Regions from separate parts of the Aquitalea sp. genome, predicted to be linked through region 1. Evidence: riboswitches for the same ligand, from Rfam matches in the RefSeq annotation. Region 1 holds a riboswitch; the other holds the start of a gene.

Region 1 (7,470 bases):
GGGTGGAGGCATGCAGCTGGATGGGCGGCAGGTCCATCTGCAGGATGCCCATGTCCTGGATGATCAGCGCGTCCACCCCGGCATCGTACAGCTGCCAGATCAGCTTGCGCGCCGCTTCCAGCTCGGCGTCATGCAGGATGGTGTTGAGCGTGGCAAAAATGCGCGCATGGTAGCGGTGGGCAAACTGCGTCAGCCCGGCAATGTCTTCCAGACTGTTGCTGGCATTGTGCCGGGCACCGAAACCGGGGCCGCCGATATACACCGCATCCGCGCCATGCAGGATGGCTTCACGGCCGATTTCGGCAGTTTTGGCGGGGGACAGCAGCTCGATCTGGTGCGACAGCAGACTCATGACAATTCCTGACTTGTAAAAAGGGCTTTCCTGCTAGAAATGCCAGTCGCAGGAAGGGGCGGAATTATAACGTAATCAGTAGCTTATAGATAGCCACAACCAAAGATCGCACCGCATTTTCCAGGCTTGGCATCCACTGATTTCCCTACATTAGGCAGGACGGCCCCAGCGGCGGCGACAAGCATGCAAAAAGCGCGAACAGTGCCAATGGCAACTGCCCGCGCTTTCATCAACCCCGCCCAATACTATTTCTGGCTCAGCAATACCGCCAGCTCATCCACGGCCTCAGCCCATTCGGCATCGCTAGCCAGGGCCTGACGCAGGAAATCCGCCTGCGCCGGCTTCCAGAAAGCGGCATCCGGCAAGGCCTGGCCCGGTTCCAGCCAGTGACGGGCCAGAAATACCTTGATTGCAGTAACATCGTTATCCAGTCCTAGCTGGGCGAATAGTTGTTCCAGCTGATGTTTGCCGGTATCCATGATTTTGTTTTCCTCTTGCTCCTGATGCAGATGAGCAGCATGGCCCTATTACCTGCTGCTGTGCAATCCTCAAATGCAGAGTGTGCCCCGGCAATGACCCGGGTGTTGCCTGACACCGACAGATCTAGCGCTACCGGCTGCGTTACAGTCCCGACCAGGCAGCTGCCTTGCTATAGTCTGGCCACCTGCCCTTACAGCCGCCCATCATGACCTTGCATCTTTCGCTTCCCCAGGCCCGGCTGCTGCACCTGGCTGCCCAGGGCCTGCAGACCCCGCCGCGACGGAAGGCCACACCAGCCGATGTGCTGGCCACCATCCGCCGCATGGCCTTGCTGCAGATCGATACCATCAGCGTGGTGGCACGCAGCCCCTATCTGGTGCTGTACAGCCGACTGGGTCATTACGACCAGACCTGGCTGGATACCACACTGGCCAGCGGTGCCGTGTTTGAATACTGGGCGCACGAAGCCTGCTTCGTGCCACGGGAAGACTACCGCCTGCTACGCCACCGCATGCTGGACCCGGCGCAGATGGGCTGGAAATATCCGCAGCGCTGGCTGGAACTACACCAGCCGGCAGTAGAAGAACTGCTGCAGAAAATCCGTACACACGGCCCGGTGCGCTCTGCCGACTTCAAACGCAGTAGTGGCAAGGGGGATGGCTGGTGGGACTGGAAGCCGGAAAAACGCCATCTGGAAGTGCTGTTCACCCTGGGCCAACTGATGGTGAAGGAGCGACGCAGCTTTCAGCGCGTCTACGATGTGGCAGAACGGGTGATGCCGGATTGGGACGATGCGCGCGATCTGCCCAGTCTGGAGGCAACGCAACGCGACATGGTGCGCAATAGCTGCCGGGCGCTGGGCGTGGTCAAGGCCGGCTGGGTGGCCGATTACTACCGGCTGCGTCGGGGCAAGTACGACGCTTTGCTACACCAGCTGGCGGATGAGGGGGAGCTGATTCCCGCCCGCATCGAAGGCTGGCAGCACGATGTTTTCGTCCATCACGGCCTGCAGGCCGAATTGCAACAGGCTGCGGCAGGGAAGCTCAAATCCACCCATAGCGCTACGCTGTCACCGTTTGACCCGGTGGTGTGGGACCGCAAACGCGCCAGCGAGCTGTTTGGCTTTGATTACCGCATTGAGTGCTATACCCCGGCGGCCAAGCGCCGCTTCGGCTATTTCGTGCTGCCGCTGCTCAGCCGTGGCCGGCTGGTGGGACGCATGGATGCCAAGGCCCACCGTCAGCAAGGCGTGTTTGAAATCAAGAATCTGTATCTGGAGCCTGGCATCAAGCCCACCGGCCAGCTGTGCCGCGATCTGGCCGCCATGCTGCACAAGCTGGCCGCCTGGCACGGCACGCCACAGCTGGTGTTACAGCAGGGGCCAAGCGAACTGGCCGCTCACCTTGAAACAAACTAGCCCAGCAAGATTTCACTGTACTGGATCTGCGGCGTGATATCGGTGTAATTGGCGATATCACCCTGCAATTGCGCTGCGATCGGCATGAAGGCGGCAAGAAACGACTCCACCGATTCAAACTGCAACTGGCACAGCGCAGTGAAATGGGGCTTACTGCCCGGCTCGCTGCCGCTGACGCCCTTCTCCACCCGCATGTCCAGCAAGGCCGGAGCCAACAGCTTGCTGGCCAGCGGCATGTGTTGTTGCAGGTAGTAGTCGAAATCGAAACGGGCAGTAGCGCTATACGGATAGAGAATGCTGACGTTGATCATGACCATGTCCTTGGTGGCGAGGCCATCAGCATAATCGCATCCCGGCCGGTACTCCAGCCTCAAAACCGCTGATACATGCTCGCCTGGCAGCTGGCTAAGGCATGCCCGGGCAGACGGAAACAGGGCGGCGCAGCACTGCAACAACACCCTGTCCACGCCACTTAACCCACCTGCTTGCGGTACTGGATAAAACCCAGGTTGTCAGCCAGCCTGTCATACAGCTGACGGGCCGTGGCATTGCTTTCATGGGTGAGCCAGTACACCCGGCTGCAGCCGGCATCTGCCGCATAGGCATACACCTGCTCGATCAGCGCCCGTCCGGCCCCCGTGCCGCGCACATCAGGCTGTACATACAAATCCTGCAGATAACAGTAATTGCCCGGCGTCCAGCTACTGCGATGCAATACCGTATGCACCAGGCCCACCGCGCGCTCGCCCTGCCAGGCCAGCCAGGCCTGCATCGGCTCGGCCGCATCGAGAAAGCGCTGCCAGGTAATGGCGGTATCTGCTTTGCTCTGGCTGCTGTGATAGAAATCCAGATAGCCCTGCCACAAGGGCAGCCAGGCAGCAAAATCGTCGGCGGCAAGCGGGCGGATGAATATGGCTTGGGTCATGGCACTCTCCTGTGGATAAGCGTCCATGCTGCACGGCTTATGGCTCTACGGGCAGAGCCAGTGAACACAATAGGGATGGAACCACTTTGCCAAGTGGCAAGCTGCTTATCCACAGCAAGATGCAGAGCTGTCATTTATCCACAGTCAGCCTTAATTCATCAAGACATTGAAATTAAAAGGATCTGATTCTGCACGTCAGCAAGTCCAGCAATTCCGACTCTTTCTTGCAATGCAGATTGAACACCAGCAGCAGGCTGCGCGCATCGCCGATGGTTGTGGATAAAACCCGGACACAAAAAACGGCAGCCGCAGCTGCCGTTTTTTCCAGACCTGTGGATAAGTCAGGTGATGAACAAGATCAGATCTTGTCGTACAGCTTGGCCCCACCCTTCACAAACTCCACCGACTTCACTTCCATGCCCTTCCGCAGCGCAGCTTCATCGCTGATGCCCTGCTGGGCGGCGAATTCGCGCACGTCCTGGGTAATCTTCATCGAGCAGAAATGCGGGCCGCACATGGAACAGAAGTGCGCCACCTTGGCGCTGTCCTTGGGCAGGGTTTCGTCGTGGAAGCTGCGCGCCTTGTCCGGGTCCAGGCCCAGATTGAACTGGTCTTCCCAGCGGAATTCGAAACGTGCCTTGGACAGGGCGTTATCGCGAATCTGCGCGCCGGGGTGGCCCTTGGCCAGGTCGGCGGCGTGGGCGGCCAGCTTGTAGGTGATGATGCCTTCCTTGACGTCATCCTTGTTGGGCAGGCCCAGGTGTTCCTTCTGGGTGACGTAGCACAGCATGGCAGTGCCATACCAGCCGATCTGCGCCGCGCCGATGGCGGAAGTGATGTGGTCGTAACCCGGAGCGATGTCGGTGGTCAGCGGGCCCAGGGTGTAGAACGGCGCTTCGTGGCACCACTCCAGTTCCTTGTCCATGTTTTCCTTGATCAGCTGCATCGGCACATGGCCGGGGCCTTCGATCATCACCTGCACATCGTGTTTCCAGGCAATCTGCGTCAGCTCGCCCAGGGTTTTCAGTTCACCCAGCTGCGCCGCATCGTTGGCATCCCACACACTGCCCGGACGCAGGCCGTCGCCCAGGCTGAAGGCCACGTCGTAGGCCTTCATGATTTCGCAAATCTCTTCGAAATGCGTGTACAGGAAGTTTTCCTGATGATGCGCCAGACACCACTTGGCCATGATGGAACCACCGCGCGACACGATGCCGGTCATGCGGTTGGCAGTCAGCGGCACATAACGCAGCAGCACACCGGCGTGGATGGTGAAGTAGTCCACGCCCTGCTCGGCCTGCTCGATCAGCGTGTCCTTGAAGATTTCCCAGGTGAGGTCCTCGGCCTTGCCGTTGACCTTTTCCAGCGCCTGGTAGATGGGCACGGTGCCGATGGGTACCGGCGAATTGCGCAGAATCCACTCGCGGGTTTCGTGGATATTCTTGCCGGTGGACAAGTCCATGATGGTGTCGGCACCCCAGCGGATGCCCCAGGTCATCTTGTCCACTTCTTCGGAAATCGACGACGTTACTGCACTATTGCCGATATTTCCGTTGATCTTCACCAGAAAATTACGGCCAATGATCATCGGCTCGGATTCCGGGTGGTTGATGTTGTTGGGGATGATGGCGCGGCCGGAAGCCACTTCCTGGCGCACGAATTCCGGGGTGATTTCCTCCGGCAGTGCAGCGCCATAGCTGTGACCGGCATGCTGACGCGTCATCAATTCCAGCAGCTTGGCGTTCTTGCCACCCGCCGCTTGCAGGCTCTCGATATAGGCCTTGCGGTTCAGGCTTTCGCGGATGGCAACGTATTCCATCTCCGCGGTGATAATGCCCTGGCGCGCATAGTGCATCTGGCTGACATTCTTGCCCGGCAAAGCACGACGCGGCTTGCGCGTCAGGTTGAAGCGCAGGTCGTCCAGCTTGCTGTCGGCCTCGCGGGCACGGCCATATTCACTGGACAGGCCAGCCAGCTGCTCGGTGTCGCCACGTTCGGCAATCCAGGCGGCACGCAATGCGGGCAGGCCGCTCTGGATGTCTATCTTGGCGGCCGGGTCGGAATAAATGCCGCTGGTGTCATACACATAGATGGGCGGGTTTTGCTCGCCGCCAAACTGGGTGGGGGTGTCGCTCTGGCTGATTTCGCGCATCGGCACGCGGATGTCGGCACGGCTGCCTTCAACATAAATCTTGCGGGAGTTGGGCAAGGGCTGGATGGCGGCCGAATCGACCGTCATGGCTGCATTGAGTTTGGTGGGCGCGTTCATCGGGTTTCCTCCATGCGATGAAACGGCGCAAGGAGCGAAATCCGGCAAGCCGGCTGCAGGGAAAAGGTGGGAACCATGCAGATGACGCTTCCCTACGCCGGGATTAACCGGGTCAGGTTCCAAGGGTATTTCTCACCCGTGCAACATGAAGCGGCAACATTCCACAATCAGACTGGATATGGACACCACAACACAGCGCACAGGACCCCTAGCGATGCTGTGAAGGTAAGGTAAATGTGGGATAATCGCAAGTTATCGTCATGACATGCTGTCCGGGCGGCCGGTTTTTCGGGATACCGATTGACTGCTGCTGGCAGCCAGCCCTTCGGAGTAAGCTGATGGATTTTGAAAATGCCCGTTTCAACATGGTCGAGCAGCAGATTCGTCCGTGGGACGTACTTGACCCCAAGATTCTGGACCTGCTGTTTCACGTGAAACGCGAAGATTTCGTCGCTGCCGACAAGCGCCAGCTGGCTTTTGTCGACACCGAACTGCCGTTGCCAAACGGCGGCAAGATGCTGCAACCGAAGCTGGAAGCGCGTCTGGCACAGGATGTTGCCGTACAGCCGCAGGACAAGGTACTGGAAGTTGGCACCGGCGCAGGCTACCTGACCGCGCTGCTGGCCAAGCTGGGCCGCCACGTATATAGCGTTGAGATTAATGCCGCCACCCGCGAAGCAGCTGCAGCCAGCCTGAAAAAAGCCGGCATCGGCAATGTCACCCTGGTGGAAGGCAATGGCCTGGATGGCCTGAAGGAGCAAGCCCCGTTCGACGTGATCGTAGTAGGCGGTTCGCTGCCGGTGGTGCCGGAAACCCTGAAAGCCCAGCTAGCTGTAGGTGGCCGCATGATTGTGGTGGTGGGTGACCTGCCGGCCATGAGCTGCAAGCTGATCAAGCGTGTCAGCGAAAGCGCCTTCAGCGAAACCAATCTGTTCGAAACCTGTATTTCCCGTCTGGCCAAGGCTGAAGCCATCGAGCCGGAACGTTTCGTATTCTGATGATCCGGGAAATTACTGCCCGCGACCTGGCCGCTTGGCGCGCCGACAGCACGGCAGCACAGCCGCTGTTGCTGGACGTGCGCGAGGACTGGGAAGTGCAGCTGGCCAGCATTGCCGGTTCGCTGCATATCCCGATGAACCTGATTCCGCTGCGCATGAGCGAACTGCCGGATGACAAGACCATCGTCACTGTCTGCCATCATGGCGTGCGCAGTTATCAGGTAGGCCTGTATCTGGCCAATGCCGGTTTCGAACAGGTACTGAGCCTGCAAGGTGGCGTGGAAGCCTGGGCCAATGATGTTGACCCGGGCATGGCACATTACTGAGCCGGACAGCCCGCTACTGATCGCAGCACAAGCAAGCCATTCCTGCCAGCGGGAATGGCTTTTGTTTTGGAACCGTCCCCCGTTTTCCCCATCCAAACCGGCAATCAATCGACAAAATGGAATCCGTTTTGAGTCAGCAATCCCTCCCCTACCTCGCCCCGGCCCTGGCCCCGGTACACCCGGCCTGGGAAGCTGTCCTGCATGCCCCGGACATCTTTGCCCGCCTGCGCCAGATCGACCAGCAACTGCAGCAGCAAGCCAGCCAGGGCAAAACGCTGTTTCCCCCGCAGCCGCTCATTTTCAACAGCCTGCGTACCATGGCCCCGGCCGACATCAAGGTGGTGATCCTGGGGCAGGACCCTTACCACGGCGCAGGAGAAGCCATGGGCTTGTCCTTTTCGGTTCCGCCCGGCGTACGTATCCCGCCCAGCCTGCGCAATATTTACAAGGAACTGGTGGCAGACCTGGGTGGCGGCATGCCGGCCAGTGGCGACCTGACACACTGGGCCGAACAAGGCGTGCTGTTGCTCAACAGCGTGCTGACCGTGGAAATGGACAAGGCAGGCAGCCATGGCAAGCTGGGCTGGCAAGCGGTTACCGACGCACTGATTGATGCAGTCAACCAGCACAACCCCGGCTGTGTATTCTTGCTATGGGGCAACTGGGCGCAGACCAAGGCCGAGCGTATTGATACCAGTCGCCA
Region 2 (7,470 bases), on a different contig from region 1:
GCCAGACATGCCGAATGGTACGTGTTGTCCGGGCAAAACGCCATGCGGCAGTTTGCCTTGCACAGTGCTGCCCGTGTGATCTGCAATTTCCGCTGCCGTACCCGGCGCAAGCAGGATTAAGCCTTGTCTGGTGTATGCGGCTCCTGATGCTTGCGCGCCTCAGTCTGCCGCTGATGATGATGCCTTGTCTGCCACATGGAGCTTCCGACATGAAAAAAGCACCCCCTCTCAGTAGTACCTCTCCGCCCATCCAGTTCCGCTTCAACAAGAAAACCCTTGGTGTTTTTCCACTGGCACAAGGCCCGTGCTTTGTCGCGGCGGATATCGCCAAACTGCTGAAATACCGGGATGAAACCGCCCTGCAAACCGCGCTGGGCAAAAAGGCCGGTTGCCTGCTGACGCCCGCCAGCGGCCCGGCCCTGCTCACCCTGAGCGAAACAGAACTGCGCGATGTCCTGTGCAACTGCGGCAAGCCACAGGCAAGACAACTGCAACACTGGCTGGACGATACCTTGCTGCCGGTCTTGCGCAAGGAGACCGGGCCAGACCACGACAAGCTGCAACTGGCTTATGCCCTGGCTGATGAAGCGGCGCGGCAGGTGGGGCAGGCGGTGTGGGAGTCGGTATTGGCGGGGCAGGCGGACTGGCAGCAGTCGCGCTGGCTGGTTTCCCTGCACTATCAGGCCGAGCAGGGACAACGGCGGCCGTCCGGCAAAACGGTGGCCTTGCAGACCGAAGTGAGCACGCTGGCGGCTTTGGCTGAGCGCGTGGCGGCGGGTGGGACGCTGCCGGTGAGCACGCGTGAGCTGATCAAACTGGCGGCAGCTTGCCATTTGCGGCTGGCTGAGCGCATGCAAAAGCAGGCGCTGCGGGCTTAGGCGCGTAGCAGCGGCAGCCGGCCAAAGCGCTGGCCGAACAGGCTGGTGGCGTCTTTCCCCCACCAGTCTTGCACCACGGTGCTGTACAACTGGCGGAAGTCGATGGCGTAGGGCAGGTTGCCATCGATCAGCCCGGCCAGTGGGGCGGTCTGGCCGTACAGGCCGCCTTTGACGCGTCCGCCCAGCAGAAAGTGGCTGTTGGCGGTGCCGTGGTCGGTGCCGCGGTTGCCGTTTTCGCGCGGGCGGCGGCCAAATTCGGCATAACTCAATACCAGGGTGTCGTCCCAGCGGCCTTGGGCCTGCATACGGGTTTTGAGCAGGGCCAGGCCGTCGGCCAGTTCGCCCAGCAGGCGGGCCTGGGTGGGCTGCTGGTTGCCGTGGGTGTCGAAGCCGGTAAGGGTGATGCGCGCCACGGCAATACGGGTGCCGTTTTGCAGAATATCAGCCAGGGTGTTGATGGCCTGGGCAAAGCCGCCTGCGGCCTTGGGAGGTGCGGTGGGAGCGTCGGCCGGGTTGGCCGGTGGTTTCATGGGCGCTTGTTGCAGGGCGCTGGCGGCGGTACGGATGTCGCCTTCCACTTTCAGGATGTGGGACAGCGCGCTGCTGTGGGCACCGGCTTGCTGGTCTGCCGCCAGCCTGGCCTGACGGGCAAAGTCTTGCGGATTGCTCAGTACCACGGCGCGGGCGCCGCCATCCAGCGGGCCCAGGTTCTGGCTGGACAGCACCACGCCATCGGCAGCAAAACCGGGCGGGGTGGGCTGGCTGCGAAACAGCCGGGTGAGCCAGCCTTCGCCCAGATACTGATTGCTGGCCGAGGCGGTTTCCCAGATTTCGATTGAGCGGAAGTGGGACAGATTGGGCTCCGGGTAGCCTACGCCTTGCAGCACGGCCACTTCCTGCTTTTGCCACAGCGGCAGCAGGCTTTGCATGGCCGGGTGCAGGCCCACTTGTTCGCTCAGTTGCAGTACTTGCGGGCGGGCAATGCCGATGCTGGGGCGCAGGCGGTAATAGTCGTCGCTGCTGTAGGGGATGACGGTGTTCAGCCCGTCATTGCCGCCCTTGAGTTCCACCAGTACCAGCAGGCGCTGGTAGCCGGCCGGGGCCAGTGCATAGCTGAGATTGGGCAGTACCGATACCAGCAGGCCGGCACCCATGGCTTTGAGAAATTCGCGGCGTTGAAACATGGCGGTTTCCTTGTGATCGGTTCAGTGCACTTGATAGGCCGGGTCCAGCAGCAGCGGGGCAATGGCTTGTGCGCCAGTCATGTCGGCAGGCAGCGGCTGGGCCGGGGGCACCGCCAGCAGCAAGCGTGTGGCATCGGCAGCGGTGTTGACGTGGTAGATGGCGGCCCATTCGTCCGGTTGCAGCTTGAGGGGGCGCAGCCCGGCCTGCACCAAGCGGCGGATGCGGGCTTCGCGGCCACGCTGTTCGTCCATCTGGCCATCGGCCATGACAAAGCTGTTGCGGATGGGGGCGGCGTCGTGGCTCAGGCGGTCGAGAAACTGTTTGCGCGTGAGTAGGGTGGTGCTGTTGATCCAGGCATCGCCACCGGGCCAGCCCTTGACATTGGGCGGGTTGAACACGTCCTGCCCTAGTTGGCGGTTGAGTCCGGCCAGCGCGCGCCAGTCCGGCGGGGTGAGGTCGAAGGTCACCAGCGTGCCCACGGTCAGTTCCACCGGCGATTTCACCAGCTGGCCCTGGCTGTTCCAGAAGGCCGGGGTGAGCAGCATGGCGCGCAGCAGCGGGCGCATTTCATAATTGTCGCGGTAAAACAGCGCGGACAGGCGCTGGATGTCGGCCTCGTTCGGGGTGGGGGAGACCAGGTATTTCCATAGCTTGAGAGTGACAAAGCGGGCGGTTTGCGGCTTGCGCAGCAGCATGTCCAGCACGTCGTCGCCATCGAAATTGCCCTGCTGGCCAAAGATGGTCTTGTCGCCGTTGTCATGCAGGTTCGGCCGGTAGACAAACTGGAAGTCCTTGTCCAGCGACCAGCCGGTAAAGGCGCGGGCGGCTTCGCGGATGTCCTGCTCGCTGTAATGGCCTTCGCCCAGGGTGAACAGTTCCATCACCTCGCGGGCAAAGTTTTCATTGGGCTGGCCCTTGCGGTTATTCACCGTGTCCAGGTAGCGCATCATGGCCGGGTCGCGGGCGATGGCATGTAATAGCTGGCCGAAATTGCCCAGCGCCTGACGGCGCAGCAACACATTCTGTTGATACATCAGCTGCGGCACGCCCACCTTGTCCAGCCCGGAAACAAGATGGTTGTGCCAGAACAGCGTCATCTTTTCGGTCAGCGGGCTGGGGCTGATGCGCATTTCCTCCAGCCACCAGCTGCGCAATTCCTGCGCATGTTCGTTGCGCTCTTTTTGCAGGGCTTTCTTTTCGTCTTCAGTCAGATTGGGTTTGCCTGGTCGTTCAAACGGTTCGTTGACCCAGGCGGGAGGGGTGGTGAGGGCGCTATAGCTGAGGTGATCGAGCAGCCGGTCCACCGCCTGCTGGCGGCTGAGCGGTGCATACAGGGCAATTTGCGCTGGATTGGCCCCGAAACCGGTTCGGGACAGCAAGTGGCGCGCACCGGCCTCGCCGATGCCGGCCCAGGCTTGCAGTGGCAGCATGGCAAGCAGTAGCAGACGGATGACAATGTTCACGGATGGCCTCGCAGCAAAAACCGGCCCGCAACACGGCTTGGCAGTCGCGGCCTGTGCTGCGGGGCGGTAAGAATGGGCTGGCAGGCAGCCTGCCCATGGCTGGATTTTACTTGCCGATTTCCTTGCTGACCGTGTTTTCTTCCTGGTTCAGGTTTTTTTGTTCCTGCTTGGTGATGTGGCCGTGGTTCTTGCGGGCATCGGCACGTTCCTGGCGGCGGATGGCGCGGTCTTGCTGGTGCAGTTCGTGCGCTTGTTGCTTGCTGATTTCGCCTTCCTTGCGTTCCTGATGGATGCGCTTGTCCTGATTGGCCAGACGGTGGTTCACCTCGGCGCGGCGCGGGTGCTGTTTTTGCAATTCGGTTTCGGCCGATGCGCTGGCGGACAGGCTGGCAAAGGTGACGGCGGACAGGCTGATCAGCATGATGCGGGTATACAGTTTCATGGTAGTGCTCCTTCGGGTTATCTGGTGATTCTGGTTGAACAAGCGTGCTGTTGTTGTGAATTCATCATGGCGGGAAAGTGTGTACAATCCATTGTTTGTTGGCGGCAGGGTGTTAATTTTCGTGAAAAACGGGTAACGCCTTGTAAGCGAACATGTCGGCAGGTATCTGAAGGATGCCGCCAATCACCAGGGGTGCCCCGCGCGGGCTGAGAAACACCCTAGAACCTGAACTGGATAATGCCAGCGGAGGGAGCGTGATGCAGAAGGCCAACCCGTCTGTTGTTTCGCTTGCTCCTGCGATTGCGCTTTGTCGCACGGAGAATGTCATGCAATTGTTCAAAACCACCACCTTGCTGGCTGCGCTGCTGGCCGCATCACTGGTAAACGCAGCCGAGCTGCGTGTGCTCACCCATAGTTCTTTTGCCGTGGCCAAGCTGCTGCTGGCCGAGTTTGAAAAGCAGAACGGCGTCAAGCTGAGCATCATCAAGGCAGGGGATGCCGGGGAGATGGTCAACAAGCTGATCCTGACCCGCGCCAACCCGATTGCCGACGTGGTGTACGGCATCGACAATACCCTGATTGGCAAGGCCGAGGCCGCTGGCGTGCTGCTGCCGATGAGCGACAAGGGCGGCGTGGTGTCGCTGCCCGGCGCGGTGAGCATCGATTACGGCTATGTCACGCTCAACTACGACAAGGCCTGGTTTGCCAAAAAGCAGCTGCCGCTGCCCAAAACACTGGATGACCTGACCCGCCCGGCCTACAAGGACCTGCTGGTGGTGGAAAACCCGGCCACCTCCAGCCCCGGCCTGGCATTCTTGCTGTCCACCATTTCCGCCATGGGCGAGGCCAAGGCCATGGCTTTCTGGGGCAAGCTGCGTGATAACGGCGTGAAGGTGAGCAAGGGCTGGACCGAAGCCTATTACACCGATTTCTCCCGCAATGGCGGTGCCCGCCCCATCGTGGTGAGCTATGCCACCAGCCCGGCGGCGGAAGTGTTCTACAGCAAGGAAAAACTGACCGCTTCGCCAACGGGCAACCTGTTGTTGCCCGGTGCCGTGTTCCAGCAAGTGGAAGGCGCGGCGCTGGTGAAGGGCGGCAAGGAAGCGGCACTGGCGCGCAAGTTTGTCGAATTCCTGCGTTCGGACGCAGTGCAGAAGGATATTCCCACCAGCATGTGGATGTACCCGGTGCAGCCGGGCACTGCGCTGGACCCGGTATTCCAGCATGCAGAAAAGCCGACGGCGCACACCACGCCGGATAGCCGCCAGATTGCCGCCAAGACCACCGCCTGGGTGGGCAAGTGGACCCGCATCGTGTTGAAGTCCGGCCAGTAATGCAGACTGGCCCCGTGATTGCCGACATCCTCAGCCCGCGGCTGATCCTGCGTCATCTGACGCCGGACATGCTGCGGGCCAGCATGCAGGCGCGGCTGGCCGAAGCGGCGCGCTGGCTGGGCGCACCCTTGCCCATCTGCTGGCTGGAGGAAGCGGCCGTGATGTCGCTGCGGCTGGACCAGATGGAAAACGAGCCGGACTATGCGCCATGGTCGATGCGCGCCATGCTGTTGCGCGAAACCGGCCAGCTGGTGGGGCATATCAACTTTCATACCTGCCCGGGCCACCCTTATCTGAAGGGGCGCGGTGATGTGGAGCTGGGCTATACCGTGCTGCCGGCATTCCGTCGTCAGGGCTATGCCACCGAAGCCTTGCTGGCCTGTGCCGACTGGGCGGCGCACACCGCCGGGGTCAAGCGTTTTGTCTTGTCCATCAGCCCGGACAATCTGCCCTCGCAGCAACTGGCGGCCCGGCTGGGCTTTCGCTGGCTGGAGCGGGTGGACGACCCGGAGGACGGTCCGGAAGACGTACTGGTGGCCGACTGGCCTTTCCAGCAGGACCATGCATGACAGCGCGCCGCCGTACCTTTGCGCTGGCGCTGTTGCCGCTGGCCTTTTTGCTGCTGATGTCCATCCTGCCCTTGCTGCGTTTGCTGCAAGAGGGGCAGGGGCAGTTTTCTGTTGGCCTGTTGGCCGATTCCTACCTGCAATGGCGTATTGTCTGGTCCCTGCTGCAAGCTGCGGCCAGCTGTGTGGCCGCGCTGCTGGTGGGCCTGCCGCTGGCCTGGTGTCTGGCGCGCTATCAGTTTCCGGGGCGCAGCCTGACATTGCGCCTGCTGATGCTGCCCTTTGTCATGCCCACGCTGGTGGCGGGCATGGGCGTGCTGGCGCTGTTCGGCCCGCAAGGCTTGCTTGGCATCAATCTGCAGGACACGCCCTGGCTGTTGCTGTACGGCAATCTGTTTTTCAATCTGCCACTGGTGATTCGTGCCGCGTGTGAAGGCTTGTCCCAGATACCGGCCAGCCGGATTGCGGCGGCGCGCACACTGGGCGCCACGCCGTGGCGGGTGTTCTGGCGGGTGGAGTGGCCGGCAGTGCGGCCTTGGTTGTGGTCGGCGCTGTGCCTGGTGTTTTTGTATTGCTTTTCCGGTTTTGGTCTGGCGCTGCTGCTGGGCGGACAGCGTTATGCCACGGTGGAGGTGGAAATCTACCAGTTGGTGGCTTACGAGCTGAATCTGGCGGATGCCGGTGCGCTGGCCTTGCTGATGCTGCTGGTGACCGGGCTGATGGCCACGCTGTATGCCTGGCTGGAACGCAGGCTGGCTGCACCGCTGAAGGTGGACCCGCTGCCGCCGCGCCCACCGCATGGCGCACAATGGCTGCAACTGTTGGCCGCGCTGGCGGTGCTGCTGTTGTTTGGCGGTTTGCCGCTGCTGGCCGTGCTGTGGAAGGCCGCTCAGGCCTGGTGGCTGCTGGGGCCGGAGATGCTGGCGGATGAAGATGTGCGTCTGGCCTTGGTCAACTCTGCCCGCTTCAGCGCGCTGGCGGTGCTGCTGGCGGCGGGGCTGGGCTGCCTGCATGCACTGGCCGCACACACCAGCCTGGCCTTGCGCGCCATGGCCTTTCTGCCCTTTATCGTATCCCCGGTGTGCCTGGCGTTTGGCCTGTTGCTGCTTTATCCGCAATGGACGGCCAGCCTGGCCTTGCTGTTGGCCACCTATGCCTTGCTGGCCTATCCCTTTGTTGCCCGTAGCCTGGCCGGTGCGCTGGACAGCCTGCCGCCGCATTGGCTGCAGGCGGCACGCAGTCTGGGCGCATCGCCGCTGCGAACCTTTACCCGCGTGCTGTGGCCCTTGCTGCAACCGGCTTTCCGCCGTGGCCTGGCTTTTGCCGCCGCCACCGCGCTGGGCGAGTTTGCCATCACGCTATTTTTGTCGCGCCCGGAGTGGCTGACGCTCACCACGCTGATTTACCAGCGGCTGGGCCGTCCCGGTCCGGACAATGCCGCGCTGGCCATGTTGTTGTCCGCCGTGCTGATGCTGCTGGCCTTGCTGGCGTTTGTGGCGATCGAATGGCCATCGACTGCCGAGCGCCAATTCAAAAAGGAATCCTGACATGCTGCAACTGGATGGGGTATGCAAGCGCTTTGGCGACAAGCTGGTGGCCGAC

Evidence for each region. Region 1 has a riboswitch for thiamine pyrophosphate ahead of thiC (phosphomethylpyrimidine synthase ThiC). Riboswitches for the same ligand answer to the same signal wherever they lie in the genome.
Region 2: linked by a shared signal. The riboswitch ahead of QVF59_RS20605 (thiamine ABC transporter substrate-binding protein) and the one ahead of thiC (phosphomethylpyrimidine synthase ThiC) in region 1 are both predicted to bind thiamine pyrophosphate.

The regions. Positions count from the first base shown of each region.
Region 1 is NZ_JASLFG010000057.1:62,110-69,579, reverse strand. It holds gene QVF59_RS19405 (peptidase U32 family protein) at 1-352, opposite strand, end outside; gene QVF59_RS19400 (DUF2789 domain-containing protein) at 598-831, opposite strand; gene QVF59_RS19395 (winged helix-turn-helix domain-containing protein) at 1,038-2,249, shown strand; gene QVF59_RS19390 (EthD family reductase) at 2,246-2,560, opposite strand; gene QVF59_RS19385 (GNAT family N-acetyltransferase) at 2,722-3,174, opposite strand; gene thiC (phosphomethylpyrimidine synthase ThiC) at 3,533-5,443, opposite strand; TPP riboswitch at 5,516-5,663, opposite strand; gene QVF59_RS19375 (protein-L-isoaspartate O-methyltransferase family protein) at 5,782-6,441, shown strand; gene QVF59_RS19370 (rhodanese-like domain-containing protein) at 6,441-6,767, shown strand; gene ung (uracil-DNA glycosylase) at 6,896-7,470, shown strand, end outside.
Region 2 is NZ_JASLFG010000061.1:72,923-80,392, forward strand. It holds gene QVF59_RS20585 (BRO-N domain-containing protein) at 210-878, shown strand; gene QVF59_RS20590 (DUF1501 domain-containing protein) at 875-2,062, opposite strand; gene QVF59_RS20595 (DUF1800 domain-containing protein) at 2,084-3,526, opposite strand; gene QVF59_RS20600 (hypothetical protein) at 3,633-3,968, opposite strand; TPP riboswitch at 4,147-4,238, shown strand; gene QVF59_RS20605 (thiamine ABC transporter substrate-binding protein) at 4,295-5,302, shown strand; gene QVF59_RS20610 (GNAT family N-acetyltransferase) at 5,302-5,871, shown strand; gene QVF59_RS20615 (ABC transporter permease) at 5,868-7,415, shown strand; gene QVF59_RS20620 (ABC transporter ATP-binding protein) at 7,417-7,470, shown strand, end outside.